4 regions of the Halomonas sp. DN3 genome follow, and region 4 is predicted to be linked to each of the others. Evidence: predicted binding sites of a transcription regulator. Region 4 holds the regulator's gene; each other region holds the start of a gene.
What was found. The regulator sigma-54, encoded in region 4, starts transcription at its own class of promoters, with help from an activator protein. The targets are predictions, from matches to a motif close to TGGCACNNNNNTTGCTNT.
Positions count from the first base shown of each region.

Region 1 (7,282 bases), 1.0 Mb from region 4:
GCTTTTGAATGAACAGAATGATGAACACCAGCACCAGGATCTTGGCCAGTACCGCCCCGGCCCAGGGCTCCAGCACCTGATTGATCACCCCCAGCGAGAGCCCCGCCACCAGGGTGCCCCACAGATTGCCGACCCCGCCGAACACCACCACCATGAAGGAGTCGATGATGTAGTTCTGGCCGAGGTTGGGACCGACGTTGGTGAGCTGTGACAGCGCCACCCCCGCAAGGCCAGCCACCCCCGACCCCAGCGCGAAGGTCAGGATGTCGACGCGGGTCGCGCGAATGCCCATGGAGCGTGCCATGGCACGATTCTGCGTCACCGCGCGTACCTCCAGCCCCAGCCGGGTGCGGCGCATCACCAGCATCAGGGCGGCAAACACCAGGATGGCGAAGCCCAGCACATAGAGGCGATTGAGGGTCAGCGACAGCGCCTCGTTGATCACCAGCGAGCCGCTCATCCACTCGGGCGTCACCACGGTACGGTTGAGCGGTGAGATCAGGGTGCGCACCAGCTGCTGCAGGATCAGGCTGACGCCGAAGGTCGCCAGCAGGGTTTCCAGCGGACGCCCCTTGAGGAACTGGATGACGCCTCGCTCGATGGCCACGCCCACCAGCGCCGCCACCAGAAAGCCCGCCGGAATCGCCAGCAGCAGCGCAAGCCCCGGCTGACCCGGCAACAGCTGCTGCATCGCCCAGGTGGTGTAGGCCCCCAGCATAATCAGCTCGCCGTGGGCCATGTTGATCACCCCCATGACGCCGAAGGTGATAGCCAGGCCGATCGCCGCCAGTACCAGCACCGAGCCCAGCGACAGGCCGAAGTAGAGCGTCTCGGCGGCGCGGTTGAGCTTGAGCGCCTGCTCGCTTTCGGCCAGCGCCGCCTGGGCAGCTTCCGCCAGCGCTACATCGTCGCTGCGGCTGGCCTGCATCAGCGCGGCCCTGGCCTGGCCATTGAGGCTACCGGACAGCGCCTCGACCGCCGCCACGTCCCCCTGTTCGACCCGTGCGATGGCGATGGCCTGCTCCAGGGTCGCGGCCACCTCGGGGTCGCTCTCGGCGGCGGCCAGCTCGCTCAGCGACTCGACGGCGTCAGCCTCGACCTCGCCCAGCAGATCCCGCGCCGCCGCCAGCCGCTGGGCAGGGTCGTCGACACGCAGGTCGATCAGCGCCAGGGTGCTGTCCAGATAGCCCCTGAGACTGTTGTTGATGGAGACGCGGTCGAGCTCGCGGCGCGATATTTCGCCCGCCGGCTCCAGCGTCAGGGCGTCGGCCACGGGCCAGTTGCGACCGCGATTTTCCAGTACCACGACGATAGCGCCGCTGTCCTTGACGCGGGCGAGCTTGCCCTCGGCAAAGCTCTCGAGCCAGCGCCGGGCGCGCTCGTCACCGCTCTCGGCGATGGCGTCGATGGCCGCTTTCTTGTCGCGGAAGCTGGACTCGGCCAGCGCCGACAACAGCGCCGGCCCCTGGTCGGAAGAAGCGGCCTTAGAAGCGCCGGCGTCCTGAGCCCAAGCCTGGCCCAGCCCCAGGGCGACGAGGCAAAGCAGCACCAGCGCGCTCAGCCAGTGACGACCTGCAAGTAGATTCATGGTGAGGTCCCTTGAGACACCCGGGTGCCGACGGCACCACGGGCAGGGTTGGCGTGATCCGGGCCGGTGCGCCGTGCACACCGGCCCCTTGTCGTTATGTTCTATTCGCTGGAGGCGACGTCTGAGCCACCACCGCAGCTACCCTGCACCACGTTGTAGTTGCCGCACTCAAGCGGAGCACGCCAGTCGCTGATCAGATCGCGGGAGCCTTCCAGATAGTCGGACCAGGCGTCGCCGGCCACCGTGGACGGGGTCTGCCACACCACCGAGAACTGGCCATTGTCCTGGATCTCGCCGATCAGCACCGGCTTGGTAATGTGGTGGTTGGGCATCATGGTGGCGTAGCCGCCGGTAAGATTGGGCACCGAGACGCCGATGATCGCTTCCTTGACCGCATCGACATCGGTGGTCTCCGCCTTGCGCACCGCCTCGGCCCACATGTTGAAGCCGATATAGTGGGCTTCCATGGGGTCGTTGGTGACGGCGTTGTCGTCGCCGGTGTAGTCGTACCAGGCGTCGATGAAGTCGTAGTTGACGTCTTCATCCACGCTCATGAAGTAGTTCCAGGCCGCCAGGTGGCCGACCAGCGGCGCAGTGTCGAGACCGGACAGCTCCTGCTCACCCACCGAGAAGGCCACCACCGGGATATCCGAGGCCTCGACGCCCTGGTTGGCCAGCTCCCGATAGAAAGGCACGTTGGCGTCGCCATTGATGGTGGAGACCACCGCCGTCTTCTTGCCGGCACCACCGAACTGCTTGATCTCGGAGACGATGTTCTGCCAGTCGGAGTGACCGAAGGGGGTGTAGTTGACCATGATGTCCTCGTCGGCCACGCCCTGGGACTTCAGGTAGGCTTCGAGGATCTTGTTGGTCGTGCGCGGATAGACATAGTCGGTACCGGCCAGCACCCAGCGCTCAACACCGACCTCGTTCATCAGGTAGTCCACCGCAGGAATCGCCTGCTGGTTGGGCGCAGCGCCGGTGTAGAAGACGTTTTCGGAGGATTCCTCGCCTTCGTACTGCACCGGATAGAACAGCAGACCATTGAGCTCCTCGACCACCGGCAGCACCGACTTGCGCGACACCGAGGTCCAGTTGCCGAAGATCACGTCGACCTCTTCCTGCGCCAGCAGCTCGCGGGCCTTCTCGGCAAACAGCGGCCAGTTGGAGGCCGGGTCCACCACCACCGGCTCAAGCTCGCGGCCGAGCAGGCCACCCGCTTCGTTCTGCTGCTCGATCAGCATCAGCATGGTGTCTTTCAGGGTCGACTCGCTGATCGCCATGGTACCGGACAGGGAATGCAGGATACCGACCTTGATCGGGTCCTCCTGGGCCAGCGCCGGTGCGGCGATGGCCAGCGACAGCGTGGACACGGCCAGGCTGGCCAGCGCCTTTTTAGAAAGCGCTTTGGAACGGTGGGCACAAACCTGCGTAGAAGAGATCGAAGCGGTGGGCATGGGAAACCTCCAGGGGTTGCCTTGTCGTTGTGATGGACCATCGTCGAGAGGGAGCCAGGCGGTTCAGGTAAAACCGCTGTATCGCTCAGGCCTGACGTCTTGCGACGTCGACCTCCATCACCACTTCAAGCAAGTCCCATGCCAGCCATATAAAACATTTATAAATTCCAACATTACGTCGGCCAAGACGGGGGCTTACCCACCCCGCCTTGCGCCACAAGAGAGCATCTCGCGCCACCGGGGCGCACCATTGCACCATGCATGGTGCACTTCGCTCCCCCGCCCCCTGCTTCTGCACCACTACAGCGCCAAGCACCGGTGCAGCCCGCCACGGCCGGCACCAGAATGGACCACATATCTATCACTGGCCCACTCTGTTCAATCTGCCGCGTTAGTACCATTACGCTGGCAGACGGTCGAGCTGGCGGAGCACCTGTTCGGTAAAGGCGCTGCAGCCGGTATTGCCGCCGAATTCCCGGGGCCGATACCGGCCATCGGACAGTACGCCGTCCACCGCTTGACGCAACCGACCGGCGGCGTCAGACAGACGATCGTCGGCGTGCTCCACCGCCAGCCATTCGAGCATCATGGCCCCGGACAACAGGGTGGCAATGGGGTTGGCGGCGTCCTGCCCGGCGATATCCGGGGCGCTGCCGTGGGCCCCCTGGAACAGACCGTGGCGATCGCCCAGTTCCGCAGACGGCGACACCCCCATCCCGCCGACGGTGGCCGCCCCCAGGTCCGAAATGATGTCACCGAACAGATTCTCGGCGACGATCACGTCATAGAAGTCCGGACGCTTGACCAGGTGCACCGTCATGGCGTCGACGTAGGCATAGTCGAGTTCGACGTCATTGAACTCGGCGCCTACCTCGTCGCACACCTTGCGAAAGAAGGCGTAGCTTCTGAGGATGTTGGCCTTGTCACAGACAGTAAGCCGCCGCTTGCCGTCCTTCGGTGCGCCCTGACGTCGCCGTGACAGCTCCAGGGCGAAGCGCGCGACTCGCTCGGTGCCCTTGCGGGTAATCACCAGGCTGTCGCTTGCCATCTCGTCGCGCAGCACCACCCCTGCGCCGCGACTGGCGTAGAGGCCTTCGGTGTTCTCGCGCACGATGACATAGTCAATGGTACCGGGCTGATGGTGTCTCAGCGGCGACTCGACCCCGGGCAGCAGGCGGATCGGACGCACGTTGGCGTAAAGGTCCAGTCCGAAGCGCAGCTTGAGGTGCAGGTCGTTGCCCACCTCGGTCCCGTCGTCGTAGGTCACCCCCGGCAGCCCGGCGGCGCCATGCAGGATGGCGTGACTGGCCCGACAGGCGTCCAGCGTCGACTGGGGCAGCACCTCGCCGGTCTTGTCATAGTGCCCCGCCCCACCGTCGAGCCAGTCGAAACGTAGCACGTCGCTGCCCAGCAGCGCTTGCAGTACTTGCACCGTGGCGCCCGCGACCTCCGGGCCGATACCGTCACCAGCGATGGTGGCAATTCGATAACTCACAGAGATTCCCTCGTCTTGTTGTTGTCCATTGATGGTGGCCTCGCAGTATCGTGGTGCAGCGATGTTCTATCCATGGGACCTTATGGTCGATGGCGATGGCGATGGCTACGTCAGAGATCACGCCGCATGATCAGATCCCTGTCCACCACATCGCCCATCTGAAAACTGTGGGTGCCTACCTCGACAAAGCCCCGGGAGCGATAGAAGGCGATGGCGGGATGATTGTTTTCCCACACGCCCAGCCAGACGAAGGCCCTGGCCTGTTCTCGCGCCTCGGTGATGGCCTTGTCGTACAGCATCTTGCCAAGCCCTCGGCCCTGGGCCTCGGCCAGCAGATAGATGCGCTCGATCTCGAGACCATTGTGCTCGCTCAGATCGGTCTGGGCCTCCCCCCAGTTGAGCTTGAGATAGCCGACCGCTACGGGCCCCTTGGCAACGCCCTCGCGCTCCTTTCCCGCTTCACCCGTCTCGCTGCGGCCGGCCTCTTCCAGCAGCCAGAATCGCGACTGTGGGCAGGCCAACTCGCGCTGCACCCTTCCCAGGTCAAAGGCATCACTCAGATAGCGCTCCATGGTCGCTTTCGAGTAAAAGTCGACAAAGGTCTGGTAAAAGGTCCGGCGCCCCAGGGAGGCCAGCGTTTCGGCGTCCTCGAGCGTTGCCTGCCTCAGGCAGTCATTCATCTCGCGTCCTTGCTCCATCGTTGTTGCCCCATCGTTGTTGCCCCAGCGGGTGGAATCATCGCTGCTGATCGCCACACAGCACGGCAGCGTCACGAGCCGAACGCCCATCCCCTCGAAGGCCTTCGCGGATACCCTCGCGTTCTTCCTGGGCTTGTGCTGCCGGGCTTGTACTAGTCAGCCAAGTGCTTGCCCACCAGTCGCCCGATCTCGAATGCCAGTCCAAGGGGTCAATCGCCTTCGTACCTTGGCGCTGGATCATCTCCACACAGCACGGCAGCGTCACGAGCCGAACGCCCATCCTCTCGAAGGCCTTCGCGGATACCCTCGCGTTCTTCCAACGGCTTGTGCTGGCTGGCCTTGTGTTTGCCCACCAGGCGCGTCACCTCGAGCTCCACCCCCACAATGCCACGCCGCATCCCCTCCAGGTAGTCTTCGGGGGCGTCGTCCACCGCCCAGGGCGCTTCCCGGCCCGCCTCGAAGCGATCGACCAGCGACGTCAGGTGCGAGGTGAGCCAATCGCTTTCACGCTGGAAGGCGAGCCGGCCATGGGCATGCACCACCTGGTAGTTCCAGGTCGGCACCACGCGACCATGGCGGCGCTTGTCGGGATACCAGCCAGGCGAAATGTAGGCGTCAGGGCCATGAAAGATCGCCACCGCCTCGATCGCTCCCGCGTCTGCTCGCTCACCCTCACCCTCACCCAGCCGCCAGAGGGCGTTGGCGCGGGCGATATGTCCACGCAGCACCAGCGCGCCCTGTGACGTCTGCTCGACCATCAGCGGCAAGTGGTCGATACACACCCCCTGGTCACCGTCGGTGACCAGGGTCGCAAAGGGATAGGCTCGGACCACCGCCATCATGGCGTCTTCGTCGGTCATGGCGAAGTGTCTTGGCTGATACAAGGGTCACGCGCTCCTTCAGAGTGGTTGGCATCCATCAATGTTGACTGCGAGAAGTAGAAGTTTATGTGCCCGCAGGGTCATCCAGGTTCAGGGTATAGGCGTAGAAGGCGTCGTTGCGTTGCCAGTTAAGTGACTCATACAGCGCCTGGGCGGTGTGGTTGTGGGTCTGCGTATTGAGCGTCAACTGCCCGACACCCTGCTCCCTCGCCAGGTTCGCGGCGGCCTCCATCAGCTCACGGCCGATCCCCTTGCCACGCGCCTCGGGCGCCACGAACAGGTCGGCCAGGGTCCAGCGCGGTCCCACCCGTACCGTGGATAGCGTCGGATAGAGCTGAACGAAGCCTTCGAGCACACCCTCGTTGTCGCTGACCAGCAGGCGCGAGTCGGCGAGCGCGAAGCGCGTCTGGAGAAAGTCGCGGGCAGCCTGGATGTCGCTTTCCTGTGAATAGAACACCCGGTAGCCATCGAGCAGCTCACTCAGGGGTTGTAGATCGGCGATACAGGCAGGACGAACATGGTTCATGAGTCACCTATCACATTGGCGGTCGTGTGCGCCGGCTGGCCAGAGGCGCACCGGCTCGTCGGGATGACAGACACCCAGTCTTGCGCAATAGTGGTCCCACCATAAGAACCAATACTGTCCAGAAAAGGGGAACCAGTGCCCAGCCTTCACCGTCACGCCGAATGGATCACCGAAGCGCTGGCCATGCGCCTTGCGCCACCCGCCGCCGAACCCCCATGGGGTTCGCTGTCCCAGCGCCTGTACGCGGCCCTGCGCGAGTGGATACAGCAAGGTAGCTTGCCCGCCGCCAGCGCCCTGCCCTCGTCTCGACGACTGGCCGCGGACCTCGGCATCGGCCGCAACACGGTGCTTGCCGCCATGGACCGCCTGGTGGCGGAAGGCTTCGTCGAGGCGCGCCCGGGGTCCGGGCTATTCGTGGCGTCTTTGGCACTGCCTGAACCCAGCCCGTTGCCCGGCGCCCCCATCCAGGCGAGCCGCTGGCATTCTCGGCGAGGTCTGCAACTACTGGATAGCTGCGGCGAGATGGAGGGCTCCCGTGATGCCTTCGCCCCGGGCGTCCCCGCCCTCGACCTGTTCCCGCGCGAGGCATGGCAGCGCCTGCTACGGCGCCATCGTCACCAGGCCAGTCTCGACGCCT
Region 1 is NZ_CP099965.1:2,717,899-2,725,180, forward strand. Features, by position in the region: gene urtB (urea ABC transporter permease subunit UrtB) at 1-1,588, opposite strand, end outside; gene urtA (urea ABC transporter substrate-binding protein) at 1,690-3,045, opposite strand; gene NKF27_RS11825 (isocitrate/isopropylmalate dehydrogenase family protein) at 3,446-4,540, opposite strand; gene NKF27_RS11830 (N-acetyltransferase) at 4,651-5,220, opposite strand; gene NKF27_RS11835 (FMN-binding negative transcriptional regulator) at 5,448-6,122, opposite strand; gene NKF27_RS11840 (GNAT family N-acetyltransferase) at 6,184-6,645, opposite strand; gene NKF27_RS11845 (PLP-dependent aminotransferase family protein) at 6,829-7,282, shown strand, end outside.
Region 1: a site for sigma-54 is predicted at 3,172-3,189, ahead of urtA (urea ABC transporter substrate-binding protein). Genes of this name have one in related genera too.

Region 2 (7,282 bases), 2.4 Mb from region 4:
GCCCGCCGGCGATGAACACGATGAACAGGTACAGCGAGGCCGCGTTCAAGCCCTTGGGAATCGCCACGAAGATGTCGAAAGGCGAGATCGCCGCCACGTCGCTCAGATAATGAAAGGAGTCCGGCACCACGCGGGTGCGTCCATCCTGCATGACCCGCTCGAACTCGCCGGCGGGAATGATGAAGGTCAGCGCATAGGTGGCGAGCAGGATCAGGAAGATAAGCACCATCGGGTCTGGCACCGTGCGATACCACTTCTTGCGCTCTTTCAGCGTCTGGTCGTGGGCACTCATGGAGTTGTCCTTGTTGTGGAAGAACCGTTCTGGATCGTTTGTCGAAGAAGGCCTGGCGATGGAGTGACGCCGCGAGCGTATCGCGGCCACCTCCAGATGAACAAAAGTATTTATCATGATAAATAGAGGGTCAAGTCGGAACCGACGAGGTATCCGGACTGCCAGCGTTGGCAGGTGTCGCGCGATTTGCCTGGCGCCCCGCTATGCTCAGCAACAAGGGCGCAGGATAGTGCGCCCGCCGCCTGAACATGGCCCGGGAGGATGCGATGGAAGAACTGGAACAACTACCCTTCGTGTCGCTGCTGCTGGGAGAGGTTCAGGCCTACCTGTCAGACATTGGTTCTGCTGGCCCACGACTGGCCGCCGGCCTGCTGCTGATCCTGGTGACCTGGCTGGTGGCGAGATTCGGCCGCGCCCTGGTGGCGCGGGTGGCCGACAAGGCCAAGCTCCGACGCAATCTGCGCGATGTCCTGACCATGCTGACGGGGCTCTGTCTTTGGCTCGGGGGACTTCTGATCACCATCACCCTGATCTTCCCCACCGTCACTCCCGGCAAGGCCCTTACCACCCTGGGCCTCGGTTCCATCGCCATCGGCTTCGCCTTCAAGGACGTGTTCGAGAACTTCCTCGCCGGCCTCTTGATCCTGTGGCGAGAACCCTTCCAGATCGGCGACCACATCGCCCTGGAGGCCAACGACGTGGAAGGTCAGGTAGAGCAGATCACGGTGCGCGACAGCCGTATCCGCCGCACCGACGGCCAGATGATCGTGGTGCCCAACGCCCTGCTGTTCCAGCAGCCGGTCATCGTTCGCACCAACCGCGATATCCGGCGTACCTCCATCATCGTTGGCGTCGCCTACGACGAGGACGTGGACCAGGCTCGCGAGATCATCCAGGGCGCGGTCGCCGAGGTGGACTCGGTGCGCAGCGACGTGCGTGCGGTGCAGGTCTTCGCCAAGGCCTTCGGCGCCAGTTCCATCGACTTCGAGGTGGCCTGGTGGACCGGGTCCCGCCCCGTCGACATCCGCGCTTCCCGCGATCAGGTGGTGGCATCCATCAAGCGCGCGCTCGATGAGGCCAATATCGAGATTCCCTTCCCTTACCGCACCCTGGTGTTCAAGGACCAGGCAGAGGCCGAACGCTTCCATCCTTCGGAAGCAGGTCGCCCACCAGACTTATGAACCAGCACTATTTACGCGGTTCGTACTAGAAACTACGTGATCGCCTATCTAGACCAAGGGAGAAAATGGGTAGGATTCAAGTCGGAAGGACGCAGCTTATCGAACCAGTCTCCCTCAACTGCACACCGGCATCACGCTGGATCTACAGGACGAGATACCGATGCATCGCCCTACTGCTCCCGGATTTCACGACCCTGTCGCCCCCGGTCACTCATCGCCCCAGGCCTTCGAGCTCAGGCGAGTGTTGCCGGGTTACTGGTTCGACAGCCTGGCGGGGCGCGAGAGCCGTCTCGACTTCTGCCTCAACGCTACCCTGGCGCTATCGTTCTACTATGCCGCCCTGTGGGCAACCACCATCACCACCCCCGCCCTCGAAGACGCATTGACGATCAAGGCAGGCCTGCTGGGGATCTGGTGGGTTGTCATCAGCCTTCAGCCCTTGGTGCTCCACGGCACTCGTCGCCTGCACGACCTGGGCCAGGCGGGCTTGTGGAGCCTGATGCTGCTGGTCCCCGGCGCCAACCTGCTGCTGACGGTGGTACTCGCCATGCAGCCCGGGGAGTCCAGCGACACCGAGCACGACGAACGGGGCTCCACCAGCGGTGCGGTATTGGTGCTGAAGCCACTGCTGATCCTGGCCACCTGGGTCGGGTTCTTTTACGTCTTTCGTCAGTAAGTGCCGCAGAACTCGGCTCCCCGCTACCGGTCATCCAATCTTCAACCCATGCTGCTTGAGCTTGCGCACCACGCTTGGCTGGCTGATGCCCAGGTGTTCGGCGATGGCGTAGGTGGTGGGAAGGGCACGGCAGCAGTCAGCAAGAATCTCACGCTCGCGCCGGGCCAGGGCGGCCTTCAGGCCCTCGCCCCGGGCAAGCGGCAGCTCGGGTCGCGCTGCACCTGGTGCGGATGGTGTCGCGGGTGACATAGCGCCATCAGCCAGCGCAGCGGAGTCTCCGGTGAGGGACGCCGCCGTCTGCTGCGCTTCACGCTGCTGCCCGCCGAGCTGCCCTACCGAGGCCCCCGTGGACGGCACCAGCAGATCGCCCTGGATGACATCGTCACTGGATAACCAGGCCCTTTCCAGGGTGTTTTCCAACTCACGCACATTGCCCGGCCAGTCCCAGCCCATCAGCGCCTGCCACACGTCTCGCGCCAGCATCTTGTCGCGTCCATAACGCCGATTGAGGCGCTGTAGCTGGCGCTCGACCAGGCCGGGAATATCCTCGCGGCGCTCGCGCAGGGGCGGCAGGGTGACCGGAATCACGTTCAGCCGGTAGTACAGATCCAGGCGAAACAGGCCCTGCTCGACCCGTGCCGACAGGTCCTGATTGGTGGCCACCACCAGGCGAAAGTCGACCCGTCGCGGGGCCCTGTCCCCAAGCCGGGTAATACTGCCGTCCTGGATGGTCTTGAGCAGCTTGGTCTGCACCGCCAGGGGCAGCTCGCCGATCTCGTCGAGAAACAGGGTGCCGCCCTCGGCCTGCTCGATCAGCCCCTTGCGCCCCCCGGGGGCCGCGCCGGAAAACGCGCCCTTTTCGTGGCCGAACATCTCCGATTCGAACAGGCTTTCGGGGATGGCGGCGCAGTTGACGTCGATAAAGGGGCCATCGCGGCGAGAACTCCAACGGTGCAGCTGGCGGGCGAAAGCGGTCTTGCCCACCCCGGACTCGCCCAGCATCAAGACCGTGGCGTCGGTGGGCGCGACCCGCTTGAGCAGCAGCGCCACCTCGCGCATCAACTGGCTTTTCACCTCGAGATCATCGAGCTCGGCCTCGAGCGCTTCGCTGTCGCTCTCCAACGCATGGCCCCGGCGCAAGTGCTCGCTGAAGCGGCGCTGCAACAGCGCGTACTCCTGCTGCAGCAGCTGCAAATCGGTCAGGTCCATGGAACGACTCACCACCGCCACCAGCCGGTCACCCTCGAATACCGGATGGGCCTGGGCGATGACCCGGCGTCCGGTGCCGGTGCGCTGGACCAGCTGGGCCGGCCGCCCGCTGCGAATGACCTCCAGACTGACCGACGGGGTCAGCACGCCATCGGCCTCGAGCTGCTGCACGCTGGTGGCGCAGAGCTCTTCGCAGGACATGCCGTAGACCGCCGCCGCCCCGGGACTGACGTCGCGGATACGACCGTCCGGCGCGACGATGAAGAAGTGGTCGTGGGCGGTATCGATGATGGTCTTGAGAATCTTGGTGTCGTCGTCGCTCATCCAGCGATCCATAAATGCATCATTGATTCAGAAGTGTATCACGATGCGTCGAGATCGTGATCCACTTCTGGATCACGTCTACCACCACAGCAGACCTTCCCTTGGAATCTCTGCACCTCTATTACATCTTTAGTATAAATGCTCAAAAGATGGCACGGCGTCTGCATCACTCACAACAACCGTCAGGCCCAGGGCCGCGACCGTCCCCATCCACGATGCCAGGAGTTCCCTGTGAGCGACTTCAATCAACCTCTCGGCGGCAACGAGATGCCGCGCTTCGGTGGCCCTGCCACCATGATGCGTCTGCCCACCCAGACCAGCGCCGAGGGTCTGGACGCCGCCTTTATCGGCATTCCCATGGACATCGGCACCTCCAACCGCCCGGGCACCCGACTGGGGCCGCGCCAGATCCGCGACGAATCGCGCATGCTGCGCCCCTACAATATGGCCACCCGTGCTGCACCCTTCGACAGCCTGCAGGTGGCGGACATCGGCGACGTGCCGATCAACACCTTCAACCTGCCGAAGAACCTGGACATCATCAGCCGCTTCTACGACGACGTCCTGTCCCACGACTGCGTGCCGCTGACCCTGGGCGGTGACCACACCCTGACCTGGCCGATCCTGCGCGCCATCGCCAAGAAGCATGGCCCGGTCGGGCTGATCCATATCGACGCCCACGCCGACGTCAACGAGCACATGTTCGGTGAAGAGGTGGCACACGGCTGCCCGTTCCGCCGCGCCCAGGAAGAAGGGCTGCTGGACGCCAACCGGGTCGTCCAGATCGGCCTGCGCGGCACCGGCTACGCCGCCGAGGACTTCGACTGGTGTCGCCAGCAGGGCTTCCGCGTGGTCCAGGCCGAACAGTGCTGGCACAAGTCTCTCGAGCCGCTGATGGCCGAGGTGCGCGAGCAGATGGGCGATGGCCCGGTGTACATCTCGTTCGACATCGATGGCCTGGACCCGTCGGTGGCGCCCGGCACCGGCACGGTGGAAATGGGCGGCCTGACCTCTGCCCAGGGCCTGGAGATCGTGCGCGGCGCCCAGGGGCTCAATATCGTCGGCGGCGACCTGGTCGAAGTCTCCCCGCCCTACGACCCCAGCGGCAACACCGCCCTGATGGGCGCCACCCTGCTCTATGAAATGCTGTGCGTGCTCCCCGGAGTCGCGCGCCGCGACTGAATCCTCACAGGGCCAGGGAGTGGCCCTGGCGACAGCCAACGAGGCGCCCGCGTCAGGGCGCCGACCATTACAACAGCAAAGAGTGATCGCCCATGTCCTCCCACCTGCATTCTGCCGACAAGATCACGACCGACGGGGGCAAGCTAAGCACCCATGGTCTGATCAAGTTCCTCGTTCCGTCGTTGATCGGCATCCTGCTGTTCCTGGTGCCCTTCTCGGTCGGTGACACCATCAACATCGGCATGGGTCTGGCCGCCGACTGGCTCAAGGCCACCCTCGGCGACGCCCTGCCCGCCATCGCCACCGTGGTGCTCACCCTGTCCATCGTGCTGACCCTGGTGGTCAAGCTGACCAAACCAGGCTGGGCCCGCCAGGGCGCGATGAAGGAGCTGTTCGACATCGCCCCGCTGTGGGTGGTGATGCGCGCCCTCGGCGCCGCCTTCGCGCTGATGACCTACTTCCAGGTCGGCCCGGAGATGGTCACCGCCTCCTTCACCGGCGGGGTGATGCTCAATGACCTGGCGCCGGTGCTGCTGACCTTCTTCTTCTTCGCCGCCATCCTGCTGCCCTTCCTGGTGGACTTCGGCTTCATGGAGTTCATCGGCTCCATGGTGCGCACGCCCTTTCGCAAGATCTTCGGGCTGCCCGGGCGCAGCGCCATCGACGCCACCGCCTCCTGGATGGGCTCCGGCACCGTCGGCGTACTGATCACCACCCAGCAGTACGAGCAGGGCTTCTACAACGCCCGCGAGGCCTCGGCCATCGCCACCAACTTCTCGATCGTGTCGATCGCCTTCGCCCTGCTGGTGACCAGCTTCATCGGCATCAACCACCTGTTCGTGCCGTTCTACCTGACCGTGGTGGTCGCCGGCCTGGTCGCCGCTGTCATCGTGCCGCGCCTGCCGCCGCTGTCACGCAAGGCCAACACCTACTACGAGCCGGTGGGCTGCCAGATCCAGGAAGAAAACACCGGCAACCAGAGCCTGTTGCGCTACAGCCTGGGCATCGCCGTGGCCCGCGCCGAGACCGCCCCGGGCCCGCTCAAGCTCGCCCGCCTGGCACTGTTCAACGTCGCCGACATCTTCTTCGGGCTGCTGCCGCTGGTCATCGCCATCGGTACTGTGGCGCTGGTACTGGCCGAGTTCACTCCGCTGTTCACCTGGCTGTCCATGCCGATGGTGCCGGTGCTCGAGTGGATGGGTCTGCCCGAGGCCGAGGCCGCCGCGCCGGCGACCCTGGTGGGCTTTGCCGACATGTTCCTGCCGGCGGTACTGGCCAGCGACATCGAGAGCGAACTGACCCGCTTCGTCATCGCCTGTCTGTCGCTGACCCAGCTGATCTACATGTCCGAGATCGGCGCCCTGCTGCTGAAGTCACGGATCCCGCTCAAGCTGTGGGAACTGGTGGTGATCTTCCTGCTGCGCACCGCCATCACCCTGCCCATCATCGTGGTCATGGCCCACTGGCTGGTGGGTTGATCGGGAGGCCGACATGACAGACCCAAACGATGCTCACGCCGCCGGCAAGGCGGCCTTCACCCGCATCGACCAAAGCACGGCAGAAGACTGGGCGGTGATCGCCGCCCACGACGCCGACTACCTGGCCGGCCTCGCCGACAGCGTACTGGATACCCTCGCCCGGCTGGGCGAGGGCCACCAGCCCTACCAGATCACCCGGCTGGAGCACTGCCTGCAGAGCGCGACCCGGGCCGAGCGTGCCGGCGCCGACGAAGAGATGATCGTCGCCGCCCTGGTCCACGACATCGGCGACGAACTGGCGCTTTTCGACCACGCCGCCTTCGCTGCCTCGATCCTGCGCCCCTTCGTCAGCGAGAAGACCCACTGGATCGTCCAGCATCACGACGTCTTCCAGGGTCACTATTACTGGGACAAGGTCGGCGGCGACAAGGACGCCCGCGAGCGGTTCCGCGGCCACCCCTGGTTCGACGACTGCGAAGCCTTCTGTCGTGACTGGGACTGCCCGTCCTTCGACCCCGCCTATGACACCCTGCCGCTGGCGCACTTCGAGCCCATGGTCAGGCGGATCTTCGCAAGAGCCCCCTACTCGGTGGCCCCGGACCCTGCCCTCGCCCCTGGCTCGTCTCAAGCCCCTGATCCGTCTCAAGCCCCTGGCCCGTCTCAAGCCCCTGATCCGTCTCAAGGAAGTACCGCATGACCTGCGCTGAACTGCTGATCCGTCTGCTGCGTGACACCTACGACGTGGACACCGTCTTCGGTATCCCCGGCGTCCACACCATCGAGCTCTATCGTGGCCTCGAAGGCGGCAATGGACACGACCGCCAGGGCAGTGGCATCCGCCACGTCACCCCGCGCCATGAACAGGGCGCCGGCTTCATGGCCGACGGCTACGCCCGCACCACCGGCAAGCCCGGCGTGTGCTTCATCATCACCGGCCCCG
Region 2 is NZ_CP099965.1:4,193,746-4,201,027, forward strand. Features, by position in the region: gene NKF27_RS18045 (YfcC family protein) at 1-292, opposite strand, end outside; gene NKF27_RS18050 (mechanosensitive ion channel family protein) at 559-1,473, shown strand; gene NKF27_RS18055 (DUF805 domain-containing protein) at 1,634-2,149, shown strand; gene NKF27_RS18060 (sigma-54-dependent Fis family transcriptional regulator) at 2,180-3,682, opposite strand; gene speB (agmatinase) at 3,914-4,864, shown strand; gene NKF27_RS18070 (YjiH family protein) at 4,957-6,342, shown strand; gene NKF27_RS18075 (HD domain-containing protein) at 6,356-7,039, shown strand; gene NKF27_RS18080 (5-guanidino-2-oxopentanoate decarboxylase) at 7,036-7,282, shown strand, end outside.
Region 2: a site for sigma-54 is predicted at 3,833-3,850, ahead of speB (agmatinase). Genes of this name have one in related genera too.

Region 3 (7,282 bases), 2.1 Mb from region 4:
CTCGAGGCATTGATCGAAGCCGCCAAGGCCGCGCCCGGGGAGATCCGCGCCGGTATCCAGAACATGGGCTCGCGGACCCACCTGACGCTGCTGCAACTGCAGGATCAGGCCGAGGTGGAGTTCAAGATCGTCTCCTATCCCGGTGGTGCGGCGCCCCAGAAGGAGGCCCTGCTCAACGGCGAGGTGGACCTGGCGCTGACCAGCCTCGGTGACTTCGAATCGCTGATCTCGGCGGGTGACGCCCGTGGCCTGGTGGAGTTCACCGACGTCCAGAGCGAGAGCTTCCCCGACGTGCCCCCGGCAACCGAGCTGGGCTACGACATCCAGATGGGCAGTTTCGTGATCCTGGCGGCGCCTGCCAATACGCCGGACGACGCCGTGACGGCCCTCGAGGCGGCCTATCAGCAGGCCTACGACAGCGAGGAATTCCAGACCTGGCTGGTCGACGTCGGTGTCACCCCCAACTGGCTGGGCACCGATGAGGTCGAGGATTGGGCCGAACAGACCCAGGGTGAGCTATTCGCGCGCATGGATGAGCTGAAGGAAGCCGGCCTGATCGGCCAGTAAGCCCGCGCCGCCACCGCGGTGGCGGCTCTTTTCCGGAGGACTCCCGATGAAATCGCTCTCCCGCCTGGGGACCTGGCTGACGGGGCCGACAGGTGTCGTCGTCTGCCTGTTGGCCCTGACCCTGATCTATCTGCTCGAGGCGTTCAAGATAGCCCCGCCCATCAAGAACGGGGCCCTGACCGCCTCCTTCTTCCCGGTAGCGCTCGCCGTGGTCATGCTGCTGGCGCTGGGTGGCGTGATCCTCGCCGATCGACGCGAGGCGGCCAGTGGCGAGGCAGGTGGTGAGGCTGGTGGTGAGGCCGGCGCCGGGGAAAGCGACGAGGGCGGCGACAACCGTGGCGATGCAAAGGTGGCGGCGTGGCGAGGGCCGGTGGCGGTCACCCTGCTCACCGCCGTCTATATCGCCCTGTTTGCCCACATTGGCTACTTCATCGCCACCTTCCTCTACGCCTTCAGCATGACGCTGGCCTTCGCCACCGGGCGGCCCTCGCCGCAGGCGCTGGCGTTCAAGGCGCTGGTGGCCGGCGTGATCACCCTGCTGGGATACGGGCTCTTCGAGCTGGTGTTCCAGGTTCGCCTGCCGACGCCCTGGATCTGACCCATGGACTATCTGATCGAACTCTCCAAGGGCCTTGCCGTGCTGATGCAGCCCGACATCCTGCCCTACCTGATCGGCGGCTACCTGATCGGCACCTTCTTTGGCGCCGTGCCGGGGCTCACCTCGATGCTGGCCATCGCCCTGCTGTTGCCGTTGACCTACAGCCTCGACATCACCGCGGCGCTGGTCGCCTGCGCCGCCATCTTCATGGCCGGCATGTGCAGTGGCAGCATCACCGCCACCACCATCAATATTCCCGGTGCCCCGGCCTCGATGATGACCGCCATCGAGGGCTACCCCATGCAGCAGCGGGGCGAGGGCGCCAAGGCGCTGGGCCACGCCGCCCTGGCGTCGATGATCGGCGGTGCCCTGGGCGCCATCATGCTGATGGTGATGGCGCCGCTGGCCACCGAGGCGGCGCTGCTGATTCGCACGCCGGGCAAGTTCTCGCTGATCGCCTTCGCCCTGATCGTGATCGTCATCTCCCAGCGTGGGGCCATCTCCAAGGGCCTGGTCGCCACCACCCTGGGGGTGATGGTGGCCACCGTCGGTATCGATGTGATGCAGCCGGTCACCCGCTTCACCTTCGGCACCGGCGTGCTGATGCAGGGCATCGACATCATGCCGCTGGTCATCGGCGCCTTCGCCGTCAGTGAGCTGCTGGTGCAGTCGCAGAACCGCGCCTCGCGCACCGTCGAGGTCGACGCCATCAAGGCCAGCGTCATTCGCCGTCGGGACTTTATTCCGCCCTGGAGCGAGGTGCGTGAAATCGGCGTCTATCGCTACGTCAAGACCGCCATCATCGGCTACAGCGTCGGCGTGCTGCCGGGCGCCGGAGGCTCCATGGCGGCCTTTGTCGCCTACGCCGAGTCCATGCGCAGCTCACGCCACCCGGAGAAGTACGGCAAGGGTTCGGTGGAGGGCATCGCGGCGGCGGAGGGCGCCAACAACGCCATGTGCAGCGGCGCCTTCGTGCCGATGCTGTCGTTCGGCATTCCTGGCGATCCCACCACCGCTATCGTGCTGGGCGTGCTGGTGATCAACGGTCTGCAGCCCGGGCCGCAGTTCCTCGACAGCCAGCTTGCGCTGGTGGCACCGATGTTCATGGCGCTGCTGGTGGCGGCCCTGGTGATGGTGCCGCTGACGCTCTACGTGCTGGGACCCTGGTTCGTGCGCATCGTCTCGATCCGCCGCGATGTGCTCTACGCCAGCATCGCGGTGATCGCGCTGGTCGGCTGCTACGTGGCTACCTACTCCATCTTCCAGATGGGACTGGCGCTGGTGTTCGGGGTGCTCGCCTTCCTGCTGCGGCGTCAGGGCTATCCGGTGGCCTGCCTGCTGCTCGGCTTCGTGCTCGGCCCGAGCCTGGAGGAATACTGCCGACGCTCGCTGTCGCTGTCCGACGGCAACCCGCTGATCTTCCTCACCAGTCCCGACAGCCTGTTCTTTCTGGCGCTGACCTGGGTGTTCTACTACTTCATGGTGGTGAGAAAGCCCGAGGCGCGACAGCACGCCTGAGCCTCTGGTTGGTGAAAGATGGCTGGGAGACACGACAAGGCCGTGCCCTCGGGCGCGGCCTTGTCGTGGTGGGCTGAGTGAACGCGACGGTCAGACGTGCTTGTCAGGCGACGCTACTGGTGTTGCTGAGCGGACGCGAGGGACCGAAGTTTTCATGACGGCGGCGCAGCGCAGACACGTCGAACAAGATAGCCAGCTGCGGCTCAGGCGACGCTCTTGCTATGGTCGAGCGGACGCGAGGGGCCGAAGTGCTCGTAGTGACGGCGCTGCTCGGGGATACCCAGTTCTGCCAGATGGCTGTCGATGGCGCTCATGAAGGGCGGCGGGCCGACGAAGTAGCACTGGGCGTCGCCGCCGGGCAGCAGGCGGGCCAGCAGCTCACGCTCGAGGCGGCCCTTGATATCGCCGCCGTCGCCTTCCTCGTAGGCGCACACCCGGGTCAGCAGCTGCGGATAGTCGCGGGCAAGGGCCTCGACCTCGCCACGGAAGGCGTGGTGGTCGATGTTCCGGGCAGCGTGGACGTAGCAGACCCGGCGTCCCTGGGCCAGGGCCTGGCGCGCCAGCGGCAGCATCGGTGTCTGCCCGACACCGCCGCTGATCAGCATCACCGGCGCGTCGCCATCGTCCAGGGTCAGCTCACCGGCGGGGGGCAGCAGTTCCAGGGTGTCGCCGACGCGCATCTGCTGATGCAGGAAGTTGCTGACCAGACCGCCCGGCTCCTGTTTCACCGAGATGCGATAGCTACGGCCGTTGGGGCTGCCGGACAGGCTGTAGTGGCGATGCACGATTGCCTCGTCCACCGCCAGACGCAAGCCGATGTACTGGCCGGGCTCGGCGTCGGCCACCGGCTGGCCGTCGGCCGGCTCCAGGGTGAAGGAGCGAATCACCTCGCACTCGCGCTGGATCTGGGCGACACGAAACTCGCGCAGTCCACGCCAGCCGCCGGGGCGCTCGGCGAAGGCCCGGTAGCGTTCGGCTTCGGCGGCGATCAACAGCGCGGCCAGATCGTTGTACAGGGCCGCCCAGGCGTCGGCGATCTCCGGCGTCACCACCTCGCCCAGCACCTCGCCGATGGCGGCCATCAGGCATTCGCCGACGATGGGGTACTGCTCGGGCTGGATGCCCAGCGAGACGTGCTTGCTGATCACCGTCTGCATCGAGTCGATGACCTCCTGGGGCTGGCGGCGCAGGCCGACATAGGCCAGCACCCCTCGCGCCAGCGCCTTCGGCTGGCCACCGTCGGCCTGATGGGCCTGGTTGAACACCGCCTTGACCTCCGGGTAGCGCTCGAACATCAGCGGATAGAAACGGGCGGTGATGGCGTCGAGGTGTTCGGCGACCAGAGGGGCGGTGGCATCGATGATGGCGTCTTGGGCAGCGGTGGTCATGGCGTCTCCTGTCAGGGATATGGCGCAGCGCGCTCCCACTGTGGCAAAAAACCTTCACCGCGTCGGAGGCCTGGCTCGTTTGGGCCTACTTTTTCTCTACAGCTTGTGAACAGAGCATCGGTTGATATGCCTCGACACCTTCGGTGCTTCCACGGGGTCGGGGCGTATCGCTCGTCGCCTTTCTGTACCCTGTATGGAGCAAGCGATATGCCGCTTCGCTTGAGGTGCGCCAACTTGCCACAGTGCGGGTGATCCAGAGTAGGTAATGAGCGGGCAGTGTGGATCCACAGGGCGCTTGTCGAGAGCGCTGGTCACGCTACCCGGCTCCTTTTTTCTGGCCCGGTTCCCGGCCAGGTTCCCGACCCGATGCTGTCCCGGTATTCGCCCTGGGCAGTGGTACCTCTTGCGAACGAGATCGAGGCTTTATGTCGATCTGACACTACAAGTGCTATCGTTTTGACACTGTTGATAGTCAAAAGGACATTCGAGGTGGTCAGCTTTCTACGACGCCTGCGTGCCCTGCTGCAGCGCCTGGGCGATGAGCAGGGCCCCGAGCTCGCCGAGGCCTGGCAGGGCGTGCTCGAATCACTGGTGGCCCCCACCGCGGCGGATGCCAGCGCGCTGCTGGTGGCGCAGGGCTCCGGCCTCAGGCCGGTGGCTACCATCGGCCTGCCCGAGGGCGTGGCCGGCAGGACCTTCGCCTTGGGCGAGCATCCTCGCCTCGCCGCCATCGCCGAGGCGCCGGGGGTCTGCCGCTTTGCCGCGGACTCGCCCCTTCCTGATCCCTACGACGGGCTGCTGGATGACGGTCTTAGTCCCGTCCATGACTGCCTGGGGGTGGCGTTGCGCGACGGCGATGAGCTGATCGGCATGGTCACCCTGGACGCCCTGACCCCGGGGGCGCTGGCCGAGCTGGATGACCAGGGCCTGCTGGCGGCGGCCGAGTTGCTGGGCACTTGCCTGCGGCTGTCCCGACGTCTGGACGGCGCCCGCCTGCAGCTCGCCCTGCAGCGCGATGACCACGGCCAGTTACCGCGTCGGCTGACCGGCTGGCGCAGTGGCGCCATGCGCAAGCTGATGGCATCGGTGGAGCTGGTCGCCGCCACCGACATGAGCGTGCTGGTGCTGGGCGAGACCGGCGTCGGCAAGGAACGCATCGCCCATGCCCTCCATCACGGCTCGCGACGTGCCGATGGGCCCCTGGTGGTGGTGAACTGCGCCGCGCTGCCAGCCTCGTTGATCGAGAGCGCCCTGTTCGGCCATCGGCGCGGGGCCTTTTCCGGGGCAACCAGCGACCATCGCGGGCACTTCCAGATGGCCGACGGCGGCACCCTGGTGCTGGACGAGGTAGGGGAGTTGCCGCTGGAGCTGCAGCCGAAGCTGTTGCGGGTGCTGCAGGAAGGCGAGGTCCAGCCGCTGGGCAGCGATCGCCTCCAGCATGTCGACGTTCGGGTGGTCGCGGTGACCAACCGGGATCTTGCCCTGGAGGTCGCCCAGGGGCGCTTTCGCGAGGATCTCTATCACCGGCTCAGCGCCTTTCCGCTGGAGGTGCCCCCGTTGCGCCAGCGTCCCGAGGACCTGGCGCTGCTGGTCGGACACTTCCTGGAGCAGAACCGGGTGCGTCTCGGCGTCGGCAACCTGCGCCTGAGCGAGGCCGCGCGGGTGTCGCTGGCGGCCTGGCACTGGCCCGGCAACGTACGTGAGCTGGAGTCGCTGCTGGCGCGTGCCTCGCTGCTGGCATTGGCCTCGGTGGACGTGCTCGGGACGCCCGATGCTCGCCGCCGTAGCGTACGCATCGAGGTCGAACACCTGGGGCTGGCGCCGGCGACAGCCCGGATCACTGGCGCGCCCGCAGCGCAAGGCGACACGTCTCGAAGCGCCGTGTCGCCGGCCGATCGTCCAGCGGGCGAGGCGCGGGATCGAGAGCCCTCGCTGCGGGAGGCCACCGAGGCTTTTCAGCGCGAGCGCATCCGGCAGGCCCTGGACTCTGAAGGCAACTGGGCAGGGGCGGCTCGCCGGCTGGGGCTGGACCCCGGCAATCTGCATCGCCTGGCGCGGCGGCTGGGGCTAAAGGCCTGATTCTGGCCTGGTCATCGCCAAGGGCGTGCGAGGCTGTCGCGGGGCTGGGTTGGGGCTGGGTTGGGGCTGGGTTGGGGCTGGGTTGGGGTGGGGTGGGGGATGCAGGGCTTGCCAGGGTGAGTCAGGTTTGCGGCATCGGCAGTGCCTTTGATGTGCATCATGGTGATGTTGTCCAAAGCGGGCCAGACTTCACAAGACCAAGTGAATTACTCAGGTACTCGCCATGTCATCCGTCGCCGCTCGTCTGCCTCTTGCGCGCCTCGCCTTTCGTCCCTTCTTCCTGCTGGCGGCGGCCTTCAGCGTGGTGGCCCTGCTGGTGTGGCTCGCTTTCTGGCACGGCATCTTCGTGCTGTCGCCCCGGGCGGGCATGCTGTGGTGGCACCAGCACGAGATGCTGTTCGGTGTGGTGGGGGCGGTAGTTTCGGGGTTCTTGCTGACCGCGGTGCAGACCTGGACCGGCCTCAGGGGGCTCCATGGCGCCCCGCTGCTGGGGCTCGTCGCACTGTGGCTGGGGGCCCGGCTGGGGCTGGCCTTTCCCGTCTTGCCCCAGGCGCTGGTGATGGCCCTGGACGTGGGCTTTCTGCTGATCGTCTGCGCCGTGATGGCGGTGATGGTGATCCGGGCGAAGCGCTGGCGCAATCTGATCTTCGTGCCGGTGCTGGCGATCCTCGCCGGTGCCAACCTGGGCAGCCATCTGGGCGTGCTCCAGGGTGACCCTGAGCTGGTGCGCCAGTCGTCCTACCTGGCGGTGCTGCTGGTAACGCTGATCATGGGGGTGCTGGGCGGTCGGGTGATCCCGATGTTCACCGCCAACCGGCTGGGCCTGAAGCGCCGCCCGGCGCTGCCCTGGCTCGAGGGGCTGGCGCTCGGCAGCCTGGCGCTGGCGGTGGTGCTGCAGGTTACACGCACCCTGGGGGCCGATCTGCCCGACAGCTTACTGGCGCTGGCGCTGCTGGCGGCGGCGCTGGCCCACCCGCTGCGCCTGATACGCTGGCAAGGCCGCGCCACCGGACGTGAACCCCTGCTGTGGAGCCTTCACCTGAGCTACGCCTTCGTGCCGCTGGGGCTTTTGCTGTGGGCCCTGGGGCTGTGGGGCGTCGGCCGGGCAGAGCTGGGTGTCCACGCCATCACC
Region 3 is NZ_CP099965.1:4,466,237-4,473,518, reverse strand. Features, by position in the region: gene NKF27_RS19415 (tripartite tricarboxylate transporter substrate binding protein) at 1-567, shown strand, start outside; gene NKF27_RS19410 (tripartite tricarboxylate transporter TctB family protein) at 614-1,165, shown strand; gene NKF27_RS19405 (tripartite tricarboxylate transporter permease) at 1,169-2,683, shown strand; gene hmpA (NO-inducible flavohemoprotein) at 2,887-4,071, opposite strand; gene norR (nitric oxide reductase transcriptional regulator NorR) at 4,561-6,150, shown strand; gene NKF27_RS19390 (NnrS family protein) at 6,374-7,282, shown strand, end outside.
Region 3: a site for sigma-54 is predicted at 4,267-4,284, ahead of hmpA (NO-inducible flavohemoprotein). Genes of this name have one in related genera too.

Region 4 (7,282 bases):
ACCAGCGCGCGCTGGCCGGTATCGGCTACCTGCCTCAGGAGGCTTCGATCTTTCGCAAGCTGTCGGTGGCCGACAACATCATGGCGATCCTCGAGACCCGCAAGGACCTCGACCGCGAGGGCCGAGAAGCACGTCTCGAGCAGCTCCTCGAGGACTTCCACGTCAGCCATATTCGCGACAACCCCGGCATGAGCCTGTCCGGCGGGGAGCGGCGCCGGGTCGAGATCGCCCGCGCCCTGGCCACCGAGCCGGCCTTTATCCTGCTCGATGAACCCTTCGCCGGGGTCGACCCGATCTCGGTGGGCGAGATCAAGTCCATCATTCGTCAACTCAAGGCCCGCGATATCGGCGTCCTGATCACCGATCACAACGTGCGCGAGACCCTCGATATCTGCGATCGTGCCTACATCGTCGGCGACGGCCAGATCATCGCCGAGGGCAGCGCCGAGTCCATCCTCGCCAACCAGCGCGTCAAGGAGGTCTACCTGGGCGAGAACTTCCGCCTCTAGACCGCAGGGCCGCCCGACAGCCGCAGTCGCATCAAGCGGCCGCAACACTTGCCAGCATCAGCATCCAACCGCCGACCCCGAAAGGGTCGGCCTCACCTTGCACACAGGGCCTCCCTCGAAAGAAGCACCTCCCCCCCTACCAAGTTGTTCCACATCGACCTTTTCACTCCCTCCCATAGGTCAAAAAACACCAACTTGGCAAGATGCTTGCATGTCTGATGACTCGTCGTTAGGGTAAAGCCTTTCGACAACACTGGTGGATCCCGACCCATGGCCCTCAAGGCGTCACTGCAGCTGCGCATCGGTACCCAGCTGACCATGACCCCGCAACTGCAACAGGCGATCGGCCTGCTGCAGCTTTCGACCCTGGACCTGCGCCAGGAGGTCCAGCAGGCGCTGGAGGCCAACCCCATGCTCGAACTCGAGGACGAGTTCGGCGAACAGCAGACCAGGGAAGCCGTGGAAGATGACTGGGCGGATCAGATTCCCTCGGAACTCAGTGTGGACAGCGACTGGTCCGACACCTACCAGGACCTGGGCACCACCCCCGCCGGCAGTGGCGAGGCGCCGGATTTCGAGCGCCAGGCAAGCTCCCAGTCACTGCACAGCCACCTGAGCTGGCAACTGGCGATGCTCGACGTCAGCGACCAGGAGCGCCTGATCGCCGAGAGCCTGCTCGACGCGGTCAACGCCGACGGCTATCTCGAGCAGACACTGGATGACATTGCCCAGGGGCTCGAGCAAGACGGTCGTCGCCCCCCTCCCCTCGCCGAGGTGGAGGCGGTGCTGGTTCGGCTGCAACAGTTCGAACCGACCGGAGTGTTCGCCCGCGACCTGCGCGAGTGTTTGATGCTGCAACTGGATAGCCTGCCTCGCGATACCGTCCTGCTGCCCCAGGCCGGACGACTGGTACGTCAGTTTCTCGAGGCACTGGCCAGCGGCGACCGACGCCTGCTGAAGCGCCGACTAGGACTCGATGACGACCAACTCGACAGCGTCATCGAGCTGATCCGGAGCCTCGACCCACGTCCCGGCAGCCAGTTCGGTGACAGCGACAACGACTACGTCATTCCCGACCTGGTGGTACGCCACACCGAAGAGGGCTGGCGCGTTGAACTCAATCCGGATGCAATGCCCCGACTGCGCATCCAGCCCGACTACGCTGCTCTGATTCGGCGCGCAGACAAGAGCCAGGACAACCAGTTCCTCAAGGACCACCTGCAGGAGGCGCGCTGGCTGATCAAGAGTCTGTCCAGCCGCAACGACACCTTGCTGAAGGTCGGCCGGGAAATCATGGTGCGTCAGATCGACTTCCTCGAGCAGGGAGAAGCGGCCATGAAACCGTTGGTGTTGGCCGATATCGCAGACAAGGTGGAGATGCACGAGTCCACCATCTCCCGCGTGACCACCCAGAAGTTCGTGCACACGCCTCGCGGCGTGTTCGAGTTGAAGTATTTTTTCTCGAGCCAGGTCGGCCAGGATGGCGACGCCCATTCCAGTACCGCCATCCGCGCCATGATCAAATCGTTGATTCAAAAGGAACCTGCCCGCAAACCTCTGTCGGACAGCAAACTGGTGGAATTGCTGGCGGAAGACGGCGTCAATGTCGCCAGACGCACCGTGGCAAAGTACCGGGAAGCCATGAATATTCCGTCTTCCAGCGAGCGCAAGCGACTGCGCTGAGTCCTTGCGCTGCGGCGTCGCTAGCCTAGTTATCGGGAAAGCGCAAGCACTTGAAATTTCGCATGACATCTGCGTCTTTCTGCGTAGCGTCGAGGGGGTTTGCAGGATCGGAAAAAGGGTTACAATCAAGCCACCACCCGAAAGAGCAAGGAGCCTGTCATGCAAGTCAACATCACCGGCCACCACGTCGAATTGACCGATCCCCTGCGTGACTACGTACAAGAGAAGCTCACCCGTGTGGAGCGCCACTACGACAACATCACCAACGTCCAGGTGACCCTCTCGGTGGAAAAGGAACGCCAGCTGGCCGCCTGCACCCTTCACGCCGCCGGTGCCGACCTGCATGCCGAAGCGCAGGACGGCGACATGTATGCTGCTATCGACGCCCTTGCCGACAAGCTGGACCGCCAGCTGGTCAAGCACAAGGAAAAATCCCAAGCCCGCGCCCAAGGCGCCGGAATTCGCTGACTCTCATGACATTGGAAGCCATTCTCCCTCCCGAGCGCACATTGTTCGATGTCCCGGGAGGCAGCAAGAAGAGGGTGCTGGAGTTTTTCAGCACCTTCATTGCGCAGAACACCCCGAGCCTAGACAGCCAGGAGGTCTTCAGTCGGCTGATCGGACGTGAGCGCCTGGGCAGTACCGGCATCGGCAATGGCGTCGCCATTCCGCATGCCCGCAACCCCCACTGCAAGGCGCCCATCTCCGGCTTCCTCAAACTCGCGGAACCTGTCGACTTCGATGCCATCGATGGTGAGCCCGTCGATCTGGTGTTCGTGCTGCTGGTACCGGAAGAGGCCGACGACGCCCATCTCGCCCTGCTCGGCCAGGTCGCCGGCGTCATGAACGACGCCGACACACGTCACCGTCTGCGCCACGCCAGCTCCCAGCGCGAGCTTCACGAGCGCCTGCAGGAAGCCATCCGCCAGCAGGCGCCAGGGGACGACACTCCCTCCTGATCGCGGCCTTGCCTAGGCCATCAGCAATGGACGCCTGCCCAAGGAGACAGGACATGCAGCTCGTGATCATCAGTGGTCGCTCCGGCTCGGGAAAGTCCGTGGCCCTTCAGGCCCTGGAGGACCTGGGGTTCTACGCCATCGACAACCTTCCCGCGACCTTGCTGGGCGCCCTGGTGGACGAGCTGGAAAACGGTCATTCCCGCCGTATCGCCGTCAGCGTCGACGCCCGCAACCTGCCTGAGGCGCTGGAACGCTTCCCCGCCCAGCTGGCGTCCCTCAAGCAGAGTCCGATCGACTGCCAGGTGGTCTACCTGACCAGTGATGCGCGAATTCTGCTCGAGCGTTATTCCCACACGCGGCGCCGTCACCCCCTGACCCGTGATAGCGACATGACCCTGGCGGAGGCCATCGAGTCCGAACAGAAGGCCCTTTCGGGTATTCGAGACCTGGCCGATCTGGTCATCGACAGCTCTCGCCTGTCGGTGCACGAACTGCGTTCGCGCATCGCCGAACAGGTCGCCGATCACCGCAGCGGCCAGTTGAGCCTGACCGTGGAGTCCTTCGGCTTCAAGCGAGGCGTGCCGCCGGATGCAGACATCGTGTTCGATGCCCGCTGTCTGCCCAACCCCTACTGGGAACCATCGCTGCGTGATGCCAATGGCTGCGATCCCAGCGTCATCGACTTCCTCGAACGCTATCAGGACGTCGCCGACATGAAGCGCGACATTCTCGCCTGGGTGCGCACCTGGCTACCGCGCTATCAGCAAAGCCAGCGCAGCTACCTCACCGTGGCGGTGGGCTGCACCGGAGGACAGCATCGTTCGGTCTACCTGGCCGAGGGAATCGCCTCGGCCCTGGCCGACCAGCATCCCCGCGTCCGTCTACGCCACCGCGAACTCGGCCAGCAACGCCGACTGGACAGCGGAGGACTCTAGGCGTGGCCCGACGCACCCTGACCCTGACCAATCGTCGTGGCCTGCATGCACGCGCCGCGACACGCCTGGTCACCTGCTGCCAACCCTTTGACGCCACCGTCACCGTCCACCATGGCAGCCGCTCGGGTGACGCCGCCAACATCATGTCGCTGCTGATGCTGGCCGCCCCCTGCGGTACGGAGCTGACCCTGGAGGCCGAAGGCAAGGACGCGGACGCGGTGCTGGACGCTCTGGAGGCACTGTTCGACGCACGCTTCGACGAAGACGCCTGACGTCTTCCCTCTCCTTGTTTTGACCGCCACCCCCTGCCTGCCAAGGACGCCATGCAACTGATCCAGACCGGCAAGTACACCGAGGTCCACTACGAGCCGGACCAGGACGCCTTCATCAAGACCTTCACGCCCAAGACCAGCGATCGCTGGCGCTACCGCCTGGGCATCCGGCGCTACCCCGGCCACAATTTTCGCTATGTCGCCGGCCGACTGGAGCGACTGGGTATCGCCACACCGAAAATCCTGTCGGCAGAGCGCTATCGTCTGGTCACCGCCAACGTGCACGGCATCGCGCTCAAACAGCTGGTCCTCGACTCTCCGGAACTGCAGAACCGCTACCTGGACATTCTCGAAGCCTTGTACCGTGACCGTATCCACTGTCGTGGCCTGCACACCGAGAACTTCCTGGTCGTCGACGGAGAGGTGATCGCCATCGATCTGGATGCCTACAAGGCGCCGCGGGTCTTCACCTATCCGCGCCGAGAGTTCATCGACTGCCTGAGTCGCTCGCTGAAAAACGACGAGGCGTTCCTGTTCGAGCGCTTTCTCGAACGTGTCGACGCCCAGCATCCCTGAGGAAAGCACCGCTCCTCCTTGTGCCCTCGCCTGCCCCGCGCTACCCCGGTTTTCCGGGTACGAGCGCTGGCGTTGGCGACGGTAGCAGCAGCAGTGGTAAACTTTTAACTCGTCACTCAGTTTACCACCAAGCGTCCTTCAGGAGCCGACATGACCTCTCCGGTGTGGCATCCCTACGCCCATCTCAAGACCCAGGCCCCTGCCCCCCGGGTAGTCGGCGGCCAGGGCACCCGCTTTACCCTGGACAGCGGCGAATCATTGCTCGACGCGACCTGCTCCTGGTGGTGCATGATCCACGGCTACGGACATCCACGGCTGGTCAAGGCGATTCAGGAGCAGGCTGCCACGCTGTGTCACGTGATGCTTGGAGGACTAACCCACGATCCCGCCGACCAGCTCGCCCGGGAACTGGTTCGCGTCACGCCAGAGGGCCTCAACCACGTGTTCTTCTCCGACAGCGGCTCGGTGGGCATGGAGGTGGCGATGAAGATGGCGGTGCAGTACCACCATCTGCGCGGCCGCCCCAACAAGCACCGCATGCTGTCATTGATGAAGGCCTACCACGGTGATACCGCCGGCTGCATGGCGGTGTGTGACCCCGAAGAGGGCATGCATTCGCTGTTTTCCGGGTTTCTTCCGAAGCACCATTTCGCCCCGGCGCCGACGGCCCCCTATGCGGCCACGCCGGAGCAGGTCGCCGCCGACCTCGACGCCTTGCGTGGGGTGCTGGAAGCCCACCACCACGAGATCGCCGCGCTGTTGATGGAGCCCCTGCTGCAGGCCGCCGGTGGCCTCAACATGACCTCACCGGACTATCTGAAAGGTGCTCGCGCCTTGTGCGACGAGTTCGACGTGCTGTTGGTGTTCGACGAAGTGGCCACCGGCTTTGGCCGCACCGGGCGCATGTTCGCCGCCGACCATGCCGGTGTCAGTCCGGACATCATGGTGCTGTCCAAGGGGCTGACCGGCGGCTACCTTGGCCACGCGGCGACCCTGGCCAGCGACCGTGTCCATGACACCTTTATCGGCGACAGCGAGCTTCACGCCTTTATGCACGGCCCGACCTTCATGGGCAATCCGCTGGCCTGTCGCGTGGCACTGGAAAGCCTCAGGGTCTTCGAGGAGGACGACTATCTGGGCCGTATCGCTCGGCTTAACGCCATCCTTGTGCAGGAACTCGCCGGCGACAGTGACCTGCGCGCCCACCCTGCGGTGGCCGACATCCGTGTGCTCGGCGCCACCGGCGTGATCGAGGTGCACGACAGTAAAGCGCTGAAAGGCGCCGCCTCCATCGCCCGTGAACAGGGCGTGTGGCTGAGATCCTTCGGCAGATGGCTTTACACCATGCCGGCCTACATCACCTCGGATGAGGAAATGCGCCAGATCATCACCGCAATGAAAGCGCCTTTCACAGCAAACGCATAATTAGTGGGCAGGGTCGGCGCTGACTAGCTCTCTACCAGCCCGCCGGCCTATATCACCTCGGATGACGAGATGCGCCAGATCATCACCGCAATGAAAGCGCCGTTTCTTTCTGCATAGTCAGGGTCGGCGCTGGCTGGCTCTCTACCAGCCCGCCTGCCTATATCACCTTGGATGACGAAATGCACCAGATCATCAAGGCCATGAAGGCCCCTTTCACCGCAAACGCATAATGAGTGGGCTGGGTCGGCGCTGGCTGGCTCTCTACCAGCCCGCCGGCCTATATCACCTCGGATGACAAGATGCGCCAGGTCATCACCGCAATGAAAGCGCCGTTTCTTTCTGCATAGTCAGGGTCGGCGCTGGCTGGCTCTCTACCAGGCGCTACCACGCTCTACCAGCCCCAGAACAGCAGCCACCAGGCGCCGATCACCGGCGCCTGGGCGGCGAGCATGGGCAGCATGGCCAATAGTCGACGCGGGCCACCGGCGTAGCGTCCGAGGATGCCCCATCCAAGCCCCGCGCTTGCCAGTACGCCAAGCCCCAGCAACAGCGCCCTGGCGTCATTGGCCCAGTGGATCAGCAGGCCATCGCCTCGCAGCAGGGTCAGGGTGGTCATCGACAGGCCCAGGAAGACGCCGACCGCGGCCAGGGGTATCAGGGCGTAGGACAGGTGCCACAGACGCTGCCAGCGCCAGCGGCCAAGCAGACGGTTGGTCAGCGACAGCGACAGCGAGACAAGCCCCCCCAGCACCAGGGTAGTCACGCCGATATAGCCCAGCAGCAGGGCTCCATCGAGCAGGGTGAAGACGTCGTTGTGTTCGGGATAGTGGGTCAGCAGCCACCAGGGTGCGCTGGTTTCCAGCGGCCATCCCCAACCGCGCTGATAGAGCCAGACGGCCGCCTGCTGCTTGGCGGCCACAAAC
Region 4 is NZ_CP099965.1:1,716,560-1,723,841, reverse strand. Features, by position in the region: gene lptB (LPS export ABC transporter ATP-binding protein) at 1-509, shown strand, start outside; gene NKF27_RS07625 (RNA polymerase factor sigma-54) at 780-2,192, shown strand; gene raiA (ribosome-associated translation inhibitor RaiA) at 2,352-2,660, shown strand; gene ptsN (PTS IIA-like nitrogen regulatory protein PtsN) at 2,666-3,151, shown strand; gene rapZ (RNase adapter RapZ) at 3,205-4,086, shown strand; gene NKF27_RS07605 (HPr family phosphocarrier protein) at 4,089-4,358, shown strand; gene NKF27_RS07600 (hypothetical protein) at 4,410-4,934, shown strand; gene bioA (adenosylmethionine--8-amino-7-oxononanoate transaminase) at 5,085-6,359, shown strand; gene NKF27_RS07590 (4Fe-4S binding protein) at 6,751-7,282, opposite strand, start outside.